DNA from 3 places in the Paenibacillus sp. ICGEB2008 genome. Region 3 is predicted to be linked to each of the others. Evidence: predicted binding sites of a transcription regulator. Region 3 holds the regulator's gene; each other region holds the start of a gene.
What was found. Region 3 encodes Rex, which represses fermentation and respiration genes when NADH is low (regulators of the CRP and FNR family bind a similar motif). Its sites were predicted from a motif close to TTGTGAAATATTTCACAA; they were not measured.
Positions count from the first base shown of each region.

Region 1: the regulator Rex is predicted to act here: its motif matches at 1,408-1,425, upstream of C400_RS0112285 (formate/nitrite transporter family protein).
Region 2: the regulator Rex is predicted to act here: its motif matches at 1,279-1,296, upstream of C400_RS0118400 (phosphoketolase family protein).

Region 1 is NZ_AMQU01000011.1:171,153-175,957, reverse strand. Features, by position in the region: gene C400_RS0112295 (FAD-dependent oxidoreductase) at 1-1,105, shown strand, start outside; gene C400_RS0112285 (formate/nitrite transporter family protein) at 1,500-2,345, shown strand; gene C400_RS0112280 (molybdopterin-containing oxidoreductase family protein) at 2,705-4,805, shown strand, end outside.
Region 2 is NZ_AMQU01000020.1:22,321-27,125, reverse strand. Features, by position in the region: gene C400_RS0118410 (glycosyltransferase) at 1-82, opposite strand, end outside; gene C400_RS0118405 (GntR family transcriptional regulator) at 399-1,121, shown strand; gene C400_RS0118400 (phosphoketolase family protein) at 1,414-3,798, shown strand; gene C400_RS0118395 (aldo/keto reductase) at 4,077-4,805, shown strand, end outside.
Region 3 is NZ_AMQU01000016.1:212,431-217,235, forward strand. Features, by position in the region: gene C400_RS0115920 (tetratricopeptide repeat protein) at 1-136, shown strand, start outside; partial or broken gene dinG (ATP-dependent DNA helicase DinG) at 294-3,177, shown strand; gene C400_RS0115930 (redox-sensing transcriptional repressor Rex) at 3,205-3,858, shown strand; gene C400_RS0115935 (amidohydrolase) at 3,845-4,805, shown strand, end outside.

The DNA of each region.
Region 1 (4,805 bases), on a different contig from region 3:
CAAGACGCTGCATGCACGTAATCTCCAAACAGGTGAGGAATTTACGGATACATTTGATAAATTGATTGTGACTACTGGATCGTGGCCAATTATTCCGAAGCTGGAAGGCATTGAACTTGATCATATTTTGCTCTGCAAAAACTATAATCATTCGAATGAAATCATTGAGAAAGCCCAGCACGTACAGAACATTACTGTCGTGGGAGCTGGATACATTGGTGTTGAGCTGGTAGAAGCTTTTCAAATGAACGGTAAGAACGTAACACTGATCGACAGTGCTGATCGTATATTGAATAAGTATTTAGACCATGAGTATACAGACCGGATTGAGAATTCCCTGAGAGAACATGGCATTAAGCTGGTACTTGGCGAGACAGTAAGTCGTTTTGAGGGGACTAACGGTAAAGTAAGTAAGGTCGTGACCTCCAAAGGAGAATATGAAACAGAGCTTGTTATACTCTGTATCGGTTTCCGACCTCAAACGGATCTGCTCAAAGGTCAGGTAGATATGTTGCCTAACGGTGCGATCATTGTGGACAATTATATGCAAAGTAGCTGCCCAGACGTGTTTGCAGCAGGCGACAGTTGTGCAATTCGTTATAATCCGACCGGCAAAACAGCTTATATCCCATTGGCGACCAATGCGGTTCGTATGGGTACGCTGGTGGCACGTAATCTGGTACAACCTACCATTGCCTACATGGGAACACAAGGAACCTCGGGTATCAAAATTTACGAAGACAATATTGCAGGAACAGGAATGACGGAAGCCGCAGCAACGGACGAGGGGATGACTGTAGAAGCTGTAACCATTGAGGACAGCTACCGTCCTGAGTTTATGCCAACTTCTGAAAAGGTGTTGCTGAAGGTTGTATATGAGCAGGAGACACGGAGAATTGTTGGGGCACAAATTATGTCGAAGGTCGATTTGACGCAATCCATTAACACCCTGTCTGTAGCCATTCAAAATCATATGACCATTGATCAGTTGGCCTTTGTCGATTTCTTCTTCCAGCCGCACTATAACAAGCCTTGGAATTTCCTGAACGCGGCAGGTTTGCAGGCATTGCCTATACTATCCGAACGGAACCCAGTTACTGTATAATCCGATTTGTCTGTGACATTGTTCATAAGTTTGTCAACAATCTGAAAGCGTACGGATGAATCCTTATAGTACAATATAGAGAGCATAAGGATTAGGGGGAGAAGTAGATAATGGGTTTGTTTTATATCCTTTTTCTTGTAGTTGTCGCAGCCATCGGTCTGGGCGGAGTACTTTGGTTCTTGAAAGCCGTTGAAAAGGAAGAATATAATTAAATGTAAAGCGCATAGCAGCGCAGTAGCAGTAGATGTAATAAAATAGAAAGACAGTCCTTTTTCGAGGGCTGTTTTTTTTTATAGCTAAGAAAGTGATTTTTTTCACAAACAAAATCACTGATTTTAAATAAAATATGAAAGAAGAATATTTTGTTTAAAAGATATTAAAGGAGCGGGGGCAGATGGCAAGCTATAAACCGGGGCAAATTGCCGAAAAGACGGTGGAAACAGGAGTGGCCAAGGCGAACAACCCGTGGACTGTGGCGGTGGTATTGGGATTTTTGGCAGGTGCATTTATTGCACTCGGGTTTTTGCTGGATATACGCGTTATTGCAAGTGCACCTAAAGAATGGGGAAGCATTGCTACCTTTATTGGAGCTGCGGTGTTCCCTGTAGGTCTGGTGTTAGTTTTGATAGCTGGTGGGGAATTGCTGACCGGCAATATGATGGCAGTCCCTTTGGCAAGATGGGCAGGACGAATTAAGACAGGAGCCATGCTTCGTAATTTGGCAATTATTACGCTCAGTAATTTTGCAGGTGCATTATTTGTTGCATTTTTCTTTGGGCATGTTCTAGGCTTGACCGAAACGGGTCCTTACCTGGATAAAGTGGTGGATATGGCAGGACATAAGCTGCATGAAAGCTTTTTGCAGTCTTTTATATCAGGTATAGGATGTAACTGGCTCGTAGCACTTGCTGTATGGTTAGCGTACAGCACAGACTCCGTTGGTGGAAAAATTATGGGAATTTGGTTCCCGACCATGGCCTTTGTTGCTATTGGATTCCAGCACGTTGTTGCCAATATGTTTCTCATTCCGGCGGCTATATTTGCAGGTCATTTTTCGTGGGCAGAGTATGTTATGAATTTCATTCCGGTCTGGTTGGGGAATTTGGTAGGAGGCAGTCTGTTTGTGGCTGGAGCCTACTGGCTGGCCTATCTGAAAAAAACTCAAGCCAACACACATTCCGTGAATGAACCTCAAACTACTTCTTCAGTTACATCCAAGCCGTTGAGTGATCATGCATAATCACGTTACTTTATGAAGCAATAAACAAAGCAAATCCGCCATGACAGGCCCGGGGGAACGAAACCTGTCATGGCGGATTTTTTTGGGAGTGGTCCATGATTTGGCATGGAGGATGAGTGTGCTCTCGTCCATAATGCCTTGATCTCTTTTACCCTGGGTATGTAATGATGAAACAGAATGATAAAAAAAATAATTATACTTTTTTAAAATCCGTTTTGCTCTATGCAGCAGACGGATTTTTTTTTATATTTTGGAGAGCTACTGTGTGGTAAAATCCTTCTCTTGCCATAGGCCAAAGCTGTAGATATGATAAGAACAGTGTAATTTTTGGAAACGGTAACGGAAAGGAGCATTTAACCATGGATCATCGCAATAGCGCGCCTCTTGAGGCCACACTTCAACAAAATCTACAAAGAGGACAGCGGATGACGGAGCAGCAGAATGGTATTTTTCCGGCTGTATGCCCGTTGGATTGCCCGGATACGTGTGGGCTCCTGCTTCACAAGGAAGATGGAAAGATAGTCAAGGTGACTGGTAATCCGGATCATCCCATTACCAAAGGGGCTATATGCAACAAAGTCCGCAATATGACCGAGCGCGTATATGATCCGGATCGGGTGCTTTATCCGTTGAAGCGTGTAGGTGCCAAAGGGGAAGGGAAATTTGAACGAATTAGCTGGGAGGAAGCGGTCGATACCATTACAGGTCGGTTCAAGGAGCTGATACGTACGGATGGACCGGAATCCATACTCCCCTACAGCTTTTATGGCAATATGGGCGTATTGAGTGTGGATGGAATGGATCGTCGCTTTTTCAATGCACTGGGTTCAAGCCAGCTGGATCAGACGATTTGTAGCGTGGCTGGGAATGAAGGCTGGGCATCCGTTATGGGGTTTAAGGGCGGCACGAGCCCGGAGGATACAGAAGATGCAGAGCTCATTATTGTATGGGGTGGAAATGTCATAAGCACCAACATGCATCAGGTCGTATTGGCTGAGAAAGCACGTAAAAAAGGTGCTAAGGTGGTCGTAATTGATGTTCATCGCAACCGGACGGCGCAATGGGCGGATTGGTTCATTCCATTATATCCGGGTACGGATACGGCGCTTGCGCTGGGGGTTATGCATGTACTGTTTGATCAGGGACTGACAGACGACGAATTTTTACATCGCTATACTGTAGGTCACGAGGAACTGCGCGAGCATGTTAAGACCTATACACCAGAGCGGGTTTCGCGGATTACCGGCGTGCCGAAAGAGGATATTATCCGTTTGGCGGAAATGTACGGAAAGGCGCGAGCGGCCTATATCAATATTGGAAATGGGCTTCAGCACCATGATAATGGCGGTATGAACGTACGCGCAGTTACATGCTTGCCTGCACTCACTGGACAATGGTTGAAGCACGGCGGAGGAGCGTCGCGCTCCAATGGCGCTTATGCCAAGATTAACAGCGCCCATCTGGAGCGTCCTGATCTGCGACAGAACCCGGATGCCCGGGTGATCAACATGAACCGGATTGGAGAGGCGCTGCTACAAAAGGAACAGCCGATTAAGGCGTTATTCGTATATTGTAGTAATCCGGTAGTTGTAGCACCCGATTCGCAACGGGTAACGGAGGGATTTGAACGAGAGGATCTGTTTACGGTTGTTCATGACCTGTTCCTTACTGATACGGCCTGCTATGCAGATATTGTGCTGCCTGCTGCGTCTTCTTTTGAAGGAACAGATCTATACAAATCGTATTGGCACCACTATATCCAGATGCAGAAGCCTGTTATTGATCCGTTAGGTGAAAGCAAAAGCAATTATGAGCTATTTAGCCTGCTCGGACAGGCAATGGGCTTTGATGAAGCTGCCTTTACGGAAAGTGAAGAGGATATGATCGCAGGCGCGCTTGATAATCCAACGAACCCTTATCTCAATGGTGTAACCTTGGATGCCTTAACAAAGTTGCCTTTTGTAAAGCTCGATATGACGCCAAAGGCTACTTATTTGGAGCGTTTAACTACTCCTTCAGGCAAGATCGAGTTGTATTCGGAAAAGATGAAACAAGCAGGTCTGCCTGCATTGCCCTCCTATGTACCGCTGGTCGAAGGGTATGACGGAGAGCATCGGCCGCAAGCGGATGACCGTTTTCCATTGATGTTTGTTTCACCGCCAAACCATAATTTTTTGAATTCTACATTTGCTAATTTGCCCAAACATCAGCGCTTGGAACGGGAGCCCTTGCTGCAAATTCACCCGGAGGATGCTCAGGCAAGAGACATCGCAGATGGTGATCCGGTTACCGTCTGGAATGACAGGGGAATGTATGAATTGAAAGCCAAGGTCACCGATCTGATGCTGCCCGGCACGGTGATTAGCCAAGGATTATGGTGGAAAGGCAAAGGACGCAGACAGCGCGCCAATGCGTTAACCTCTGACCGGCTGTCGGATATGGGGCAGGGGGCTACTTTTT
Region 2 (4,805 bases), on a different contig from region 3:
GTGATTCAAATGAAGCGAGTGTGAGTAACAGCTGCTGGGCGCGATTATAGGTTGGAATGATGACGCTGTAGCGGATAGCCAATGTGATCTCCCCCCACCATTCTAATTAGAGAACCTTTGAACGAGATAAATAATAACAATGTATTCAAGGATTTTAGCCTGGTCTAGTCAAACAACCCGCAAAGTTCGAAACAGGCTTGGTCCTATGCGGATGTTAATGTGGAAGTGCTGTATTTTTTGCTGATTTGCAGATATGTTTCAGTGGTGTGATGTATATGTCATGGTAGCATTATGCATAAGGATGTAAAGTAGAAGGGACACAAACAAACATGAGATGAAATGGGCATGTTTATGGTAAACTATATGGAGTTATAGAAGACCTGAAAGAGGAGTACTATATGACACAATTTGTCTATAAGCAAATTATTGACGATCTTAAAATGAAAATTTTCGCTGGAAAGTTTGCAGATATGAGATTGCCAGATGAACGTAGTCTTAGTGAGACTTACCAGGTTAGTCGTAGTTCCATTAAACGTGCTCTGACTAAAATGGAGAGTGTCGGAATTATTTTCAAAAAACAAGGTTCCGGGACATTTATTAATCCCTTATACATAAGAAATGAATCTATCTTTAACTACGAGGGCTCTAATCTAGGAGTTACTGATAATTTCCAAATGCATGGCAAAAAGCCAAAAATCAAAGTATTGAGTTTTGAGGTCATTCCACCGACAGAAGAACTACAGCGCGATTTGTTCTTGGACACTCATGATTTTGTTTATAAAATCGTTCGCTTGCGTCTGTTTGATGATGATCCATTTATGATCGAAACGGGCTATATCCCCATTAAAATTGTCCAGGATTTAAATCAGACCATTATTGAGGGTTCCATTTTTAATTATTTGGAGGACTCGCGGAACCTGGCCGTCACCAAATCCTTTTTATCTATTTTTGCAGAACCGTCTGAAGAGAATGATCAAAAGCTGCTGCAATTGAAAGAAAATGAACCCGTAGGCATTATGGAGGGTGTTTTCTTTTTGGATAACGGTACCCCATTTGAATTTTCGCATATGCGATTTCACTACAAATATTTGAAATTTAATACCTTTGTATCGGTACACTAATGAAAAGACTGGATAATTCTCCGGTCTTTTTTTTATAGTTTTGAAAAAGGATTAGAGTCTGCAAACTCTTCATTTATCACAAATTTTATTGGTTTATCCTGCTATATATTTTAATGTAAGAGCTTTTTTACTGTCTTTTTAATTTATATTTCATAGTATGTTCAAAATTTCACAAAATTGGACCGTATCACTTGTGAAAAAGGTTGAATTAATTCAGCGTAGCGTTATGATGTACATGTAGATGAAATTTCCGGAAATAAATTACAAACAAAATTACTAGGGAGTGGACACCATGGCTTTATCACCCGTGTTAGTAGATTACTCGTCTAAAACATATTTGGAAAAACTTGATGCATACTGGCGTGCAACGAACTACATTTCAGTAGGTCAGCTTTATTTAAAAGACAATCCTTTGTTGAGAGAACCTTTGAAAGATTCGGATGTAAAGGTTAAGCCTATTGGACACTGGGGCACGATTCCAGGCCAAAACTTTATTTATGCTCATCTTAATCGTGTTATTAATAAATATGATTTGAACATGCTTTACATTGAAGGCCCTGGTCACGGCGGCCAAGTGATGGTTTCAAATTCATATCTTGATGGAAGCTACACCGAAATTTATCCGCAAATCACGCAGGATATCCCAGGTATGAAGAAACTGTTCAAACAATTTTCATTCCCTGGCGGTATTGCTTCACACGCTGCGCCTGAAACCCCTGGATCTATCCATGAAGGTGGGGAGCTGGGCTATTCCCTTTCTCATGGTGTAGGTGCTATTCTAGATAATCCGAATCTGATCTCGGCTGTTGTTATTGGGGATGGTGAAGCTGAAACGGGTCCATTGGCCGCTTCGTGGTTCTCTAACCGATTTATCAATCCAATCACGGATGGCGCAGTGCTGCCGATCTTACATTTAAATGGCTTCAAAATTAGTAACCCAACGATTATGTCTCGCCAATCAAAAGAAGAGTTAACCTCGTTCTTTAAAGGTTTGGGTTGGGAACCATTCTTTGTTGAAGGTGAAGATCCTGATCACATGCACCCAGAAATGGCGAAAGTATTGGATACTGCCATCGAAAAGATTGAAGCTATTCAAAAGAATGCGCGTGAAAATAATGACCTTACTCGTCCGGCGTGGCCAGTGCTTATCTTCCGTTCACCTAAAGGCTGGACAGGTCCAAAGGAATGGGATGGCGTGCCGAATACAAATTCGTTCCGTGCCCATCAGGTTCCAATTCCGGTCGATCAAAAAAATATGCAGCACGCACCTGCTTTATTAGAATGGCTGAATAGCTATAGACCGGAGGAATTGTTTGACGAAAACGGTCGGTTAAAAGCAGAGATTGCTAAAATTTTGCCTACTGGCGATAAACGAATGGGAATGAACCCTGTTGCGAATGCAGGTAAACTTATTAAAGACTTGAAATTGCCTGATTTCCGTAACTATGCGTTGGATAACTCCACGCCTGGTAAAGTGATTGCGCAAGATATGTCTGTGTTAGGTAAATACGTTAAAGATGTGGTTGTTTTAAATGAAGAGAATCGTAATTTCAGAATCTTCGGGCCTGATGAAACGATGTCTAATCGCTTGGCACCTGTTTTTGAAGTAACCAAACGCCAATGGATGGATCAAATTATTGAGCCTAATGATGAATTCTTGTCATCGTATGGTCGTGTCATTGATTCCCAATTATCTGAACACCAAGCTGAAGGATTGCTGGAAGGTTACGTGTTAACAGGTCGTCATGGTTTCTTTGCAAGTTACGAAGCCTTCCTGCGTGTGGTTGACTCGATGATCACTCAACACTTCAAATGGCTGCGTAAAGCAACGGATCAAGGATGGCGTGCAGATATCCCATCATTGAATGTTGTAGCAACTTCAACGGTCTTCCAACAGGATCATAACGGGTATACACACCAAGATCCAGGTTTGTTAGGTCATTTGGCTGATAAGAAACCAGAATTTATTCGTGAGTATTTGCCAGCTGACGCCAACTCTCTTTTAGCTGTTTTTGACACTATTTTAAATGACCGTCAAAAGATCAATTTGGTTGTTTCGTCCAAACACCCACGTCCACAATGGTTCTCTGCTGATGAAGCAAAAGAATTGGTAGACAAAGGGTTAAAGATTATTGACTGGGCAAGTACAGATCAAGGCGGAGAGCCTGATATTGTCATCGCTTCTGCTGGTACAGAGCCAACGATTGAAAGCTTAGCTGCGATCTCGATCTTGCATAAAAAACTGCCTGACTTGAAGATTCGCTACATCAACGTAGTAGACTTACTGAAGCTGAGAAGCCAAAAGTTAGATCCTCGTGGATTATCTGACGCTGAGTTTGATCAATTTTTCACAAAGGACAAGCCAGTCGTATTCGCTTTCCATGGTTACGAAGGTCTGATCAAAGATCTGTTCTTTGACCGTCATAACCATAATCTGCATGTACATGGTTACCGTGAAAATGGCGATATTACGACACCATTTGATATGCGTGTATTGAATCAAATGGACCGTTTTGACTTGGTGAAGGAAGCTGTTCTAAGCTTACCTAACGCTGGAAAGTACGCAAATATTGCGGATGAAATGGATGCAATAGTTAAGAAACATCATCAGTTCATTCGTGAAGAAGGTATTGACTTGCCAGAGGTAGAGAACTGGGTATGGGAAGGCCTGAAATAAAAAAGTATAGTACATTTCAGCTTTGTGTTGGACAACCAAGCAGTCAAGTATGAGCTGGAATATATGATTTGGTAGTAGTATAGATGTGCCTGACCCCTTGAATTCAAGTATGATTTCAACGGGGATCAGGCACTTTTTGATGTAGCACACTGAGGATTTAATAGGGAAGTCACGAGCAAGTGGGTAATAAGTATATGGGAACCGAATGGTTCACTGTATTTTGTCTGAATATTGAAGAGGTGTTATGGTATAAGAGAATAGGAGAGGAGGCTGTTAATATGAACCATCAAATTCCAGAGAAGGTATTGAATGATGGCACTAAGGTGCCTGCCATTGGATTTGGAACTGCTGGGTTGAAGGGTGCAGATGGAGTAAAAGTGATAACCAGCGCGATTGATGCGGGTTACCGTCTGATTGACACAGCTTTTAACTATGAAAATGAGGGCGCTGTCGGGAAAGCTGTCCAGCAGAGTTCAGTACCGAGAGAAGAATTGTTGATTTGCTCCAAACTTCCAGGTCGTCGACATGCATATCAGGAAGCCATTGTCACGATCGAAGAGTCACTATATAGAGGCGGTTTGGACTATTATGATCTGTATTTGATCCATTGGCCAAATCCCAAAATCGATCGTTATGTTGAAGCTTGGCAGGCATTGATTGAGGCGAAGAAGCGGGGCTATATTCGTTCGATCGGAGTCTGTAATTTCCTGCCTGAGCATAATGAACGATTGATTCGGGAAACAGGTATCGCGCCGAGCATCAATCAGGTTGAACTGCATCCATTATTTAATCAGGAGCATCAGCGTACCAAAGATGCTGAACAGGGCATTGTGACGGAATCATGGAGCCCCTTGGGGCGCGGTCACAGCATGATGGAGAACGAGGAGATTGGGAAAATTGCCGCTGCTCATGGCAAAACCGCGACCCAAGCGATTTTACGTTGGCACATTCAACTGGGAGCGATCCCAATTCCTAAGGCTTCTTCTGTAAAACATCAGACGGAAAAT
Region 3 (4,805 bases):
AAAAGAGGCGCAAAAATATTTTGCTCTCGCGCATCAGTTCGATCCAACGTTGCCCGAGCCACTGCACAATATGCAAGCCTGTTTGTCCGGTGTCGAAAAGCTTCGCTACGACAGCTCCATGTTGACCTGGATGTAGTTGTCAGACACCGAGTAAGACGATGCATGCCCACCTCCTTAGGCGGCGTGTGCATCGTCTTTTTTGGCTGTCTTAATTTCCAAACAGGCAATCTTCTGCTATGCTATTATACAGAGTTATTATTATTGTATGTGTCATAAGAAAGGATTAAGCTCGAATGAAATTTGCGGTATTGGATTTTGAAACGACAGGCACCCAGTCCGCGGATGACATCATTCAAGTCGGACTTGCAATTATAGATCATGATAACAGCATTTCCCGTGTTTACGGCTCTTATGTAAACCCTGGCAGATCTATTCCACCTTTTATCACCGGATTGACCGGAATTACAGACGATGACGTCAAGGATGCACCTGCACTCGAAGAAATGATGATGGAGCTCGTGCCTATGCTGGACGATGTCGTACTCGTCGGTCATAACGTGGCGTTTGATTTTAATTTTTTGCAAAGCGCTTTGGACCGGTGTGGATATTTACCCTTTAGCGGTAGAATTTTGGATACGATGGATTTTCTGAAAATTATGTTTCCATCATTATCTTCTTATCAGCTAGGTTTTGTTTCCTCAGAGTTTGGGCTGGCGCATGACCGCCCTCATCAAGCAGACAGCGACGCGTTGGCTACGGCTGAGGTGTTTTTAAAGTGTCTGGGTGAGCTTCAGGCATTACCTCTGATAACGATACAGCGGCTCAGCGATTTGTTCGCAGAGGAAGACAGTGACCTGGGTTGGTTTCTTGACGGCATACGAGAAGAGAAAGAGCTAGACCCTATTCAGGATTTGGAGAAACATCAGTTTTTTCGTCAGCTTGCGCTTAAAGTGGAAGATTGGACCGAATTGGCTACTCCACGTAGAGAAGATGATCCTAATCCACTCTCAGGCGTTTCCTTTGAGGAGTATATGGATGATGTGCGGGACAATTTGCGTTCATCCTTGAGCCAATATGAGGAGCGCGAGGCGCAAACACAAATGATTGAGGGTGTAAATCAAGCCCTGAGTCAAGATAAGCATTTGTTGATCGAGGCGGGTACAGGAACAGGGAAGTCCCTAGGCTATTTGCTTCCGTCACTGTATCACAGTGTAAAATATGGGCAGAGGGTCACAGTAAGCACGCATACCATTAATCTGCAGGAGCAATTGCGAGAGCGTGATATTCCGATGCTGACAAAAGTGATTCCGTTCCCGTTCCGGGCTGCCATTTTTAAGGGTCGGGGGCATTATTTGTGTCTGCGTAAGTTTGAACATAAAATAAACAGAAGAGACTTCGCGACACCAAAGGAAGACTTGATTACAGCGGCTCAAATGATTGTCTGGCTGACTCTGACAGAAACCGGTGATGATGAGGAACTGAACCTGAGCAACCGTGGAGGGGATTTTTGGGAAACAGTAGCTAGTGATTCCGAGTCCTGTCTTGGTCGTTCTTGCCCATGGTTCCGCAAATGCTACTATCATCGTGCACGTCATGAAGCAGGAACAGCGGATGTGGTTATAACGAATCACTCCAAGCTGTTCACCGACGTCAAAGCAAGTCACCAGCTATTGCCCAGCTATGAACATCTGGTAATTGATGAAGCACATCATCTAGAGGAAGTAGCCGGTAAGCACCTGGGCATGCATATGAAATATTTCACACTCGTGCATACGCTGACTCGATTGTTCAAGGACAGTAAGAACGGACAATTGCCTTCGCTACGTCAGCAGTTGGCAAAGTCTGGGCATGAGAAGTCGACGGAATGGGCCTCGACCATTGATCAGCTGTACCCACTCGTGTTAGAGGTTAAGGAAACTTGGGATCTGCTAAGCGATAAGCTGTTTGGCATGTTGCCAGAGCGGTCTGATGCCACACCGGGTGAAACAGGACAATTTTCTTCGCGTCTCAAACCGTCGGCCAAGCCTGCAAAGTGGGATCAAGCGGCGGCGTTGGAAAATCAGCTTTATGTAACGTTGAGTGAAATTTTGCGCAAGGGCGACAAGCTGATGCTGGATGTCAAGGAAGAACACGACGATTATGCGGCGGATAGTCTCATTACAGATATCACGGGTCTGCTTAAGGATTTGGCGGGGATTAGGGAAAATTTACGCTTCTTTATACGACTCGATGATGAAACAACCGTATATTGGCTCGAAGCGAGTGGGCAATTCCGTAGTAAATCATTGCAATTTTATGCAGTGCCCGTCGATGTGAGCCGCCAGTTGAAAGAAATGTTTTTTGACAAAAAAAAGAAGTATTATCCTGACATCTGCTACTTTATCGGTAGATAAGTCGTTTCAGTACATGACCGATCAACTCGGCTTGCAGGAGGCCGCGGATCAAGGACGATTAATGACGTCACAGCTCCCATCACCTTTTAATTACAGGGATCAGGTGTTGCTAGTCATTCCGCGAGACTTTCCGAGTGTGAAGGGCAGTGTAGGGGATGCACATTTTGTAGAGATGCTTGTTAGCTCTCTAGGAGCGACTGCCCAAGCGACGCGGGGGAGAATGCTCGTTCTGTTTACTTCCTATCGGATGCTCCGGCAAGTGTATGAGCCACTCAAAGAGGCGTTAGCATCCAGCGATATTACCGTGTTAGGACAAGGTGTAGACAGTGGGAGTCGGAGCAAGCTAACCCGTCGTTTTCAGGAAGCCAAGGCTTCTGTATTGCTGGGAACCAGCAGCTTCTGGGAAGGCGTCGATATTCCAGGGAAGGCTTTGACTTGTCTGGCCATCGTTCGCTTGCCGTTTCAACCGCCCAATCACCCGTTACTGGAGGCAAAAAGCGAGCTGCTCCAGCAGCAGAAGAAGAATCCATTTATGAAGCTGTCTGTACCACAAGCAGTTATTCGCTTCAAACAGGGATTTGGGCGATTGGTACGTACAGCGAGCGACCACGGAGTCGTTATCGTTTACGATACGCGTGTGATCGAATCCTATTACGGAAAGCACTTTTTGTACTCGTTACCGGGACCAAAAATGGAGCATATGCCATCGGAGCAAATGGTGCCCCGCATCGCCGAATGGCTCCAATCCGCCCCGGAGACAGAGGCACAACGGACGGACACCTAAAGTCCGTTACAATTAGGGGGAGCAAGTATGAAATCAGATAAAATTTCAGAGGCTGTCGTACGGAGATTACCCGTATATTTACGTTATCTGAATGCACTGCACAAACGGGAGGTGGCTACGGTCTCTTCTCAAGAGCTGGGACAGAGGTTAGATTTGAATCCGGCCCAAATTCGTAAAGATCTTGCCTATTTTGGCGATTTTGGTCGGAAGGGCATCGGTTACGATGTTTCTTATCTAATTGAGAAAATACGCCATATCCTGAAAATCGACCAGCAAATTAATGTAGTATTGGTCGGAGCGGGTAATCTGGGTCAAGCCCTATCGAACTATAATGCTTATTTAAAAGACAATATGAAGATTGTGGCGGTTTTTGATGCGTTCCCGGATAAGGTTGGGACCAGAATCAATACTTTGGTCGTACAGCCGATGGATGAACTGGAAGCGACTGTGAAAGAAAAAAATATACGAATCGGGATTATTACTGTACCTGATTTTGAGGCACAGCACGTAGCTGATAGGCTGATTGAGAGTGGAATTGGAGCGATTTTGAACTTTGCACCTATCATTCTTAAGGCACCGGCTAACATTCGGATACATGCCACAGACTTTACAACTGATTTGCTTAGCCTCGCTTATTATCTGGAGGACGGAAAGGAAGAAGCACAATATGACAGTGAATAAATGGATGATTAAAAACGGCTCGTTTGCCGTGAATGGACCCGAGGCTGGGGTAATCCATGGTTTTATGATTGTGGAGGATAGCCGTATTACTTACATTGGCGAGACTTTGCCTGCGGGTGAGGAAGAGACAGAAGCAATCGACGGCAAGGGGTTATTGTTTTTACCTGGTCTGATCAATACTCATGGTCATGCGGCGATGTCTCTGCTGCGAGGGTATGGAGATGATTTGGCACTTCAAGTGTGGCTTCAGGAAAAAATGTGGCCTATGGAAGCCAAGTTTACATCTACGGATGTGTACTGGGGAACTTCTTTGTCAGTGCTGGAAATGCTGAAAGGTGGAACCACGACTTTCCTGGATATGTACGATCATATGGATGAGGTGGCTCGTGTAGCTGAAGAGTCGGGCATTCGTGCAAGCTTGATGCGTGGAGCCATTGGACTCTGTTCAGAAGAAGAACAGCGGATTAAGCTAGCTGAGGCCGTGACTTTTGCGCGTAACTGGCATGGAAAAGCAGACGGACGTATCACAACAATGATGTCTCCTCATGCCCCATACACATGCCCGCCTGCGTTTATTGAGAAATTTGTTCAAGCAGCACATGATCTCGATTTACCATTGCATACGCACATGTCCGAGACGATCGCCGAAGTTGAACAAAACGTACGCGACTACGGCTTGCGTCCAGTTGCACACTTAGATAAGCTTGGCTTTTTCTCCCGTCCTTCACTTGTTGCCCACGGCGTTCACTTGAACGACGAAGAAATAGCTTTATTGGCGGAACGGGGTGTGGCGGTATCGCATAATCCAGGCAGCAACTTGAAGCTGGCAAGTGGTGTAGCTAGAGTGCCTGAATTGCTGCGTGCAGGAGTTACTGTTTCACTTGGAACAGATGGTCCTGCCAGCAATAATAACTTGGATATGTTCGAGGAAATGCGTCTGGCGGCAC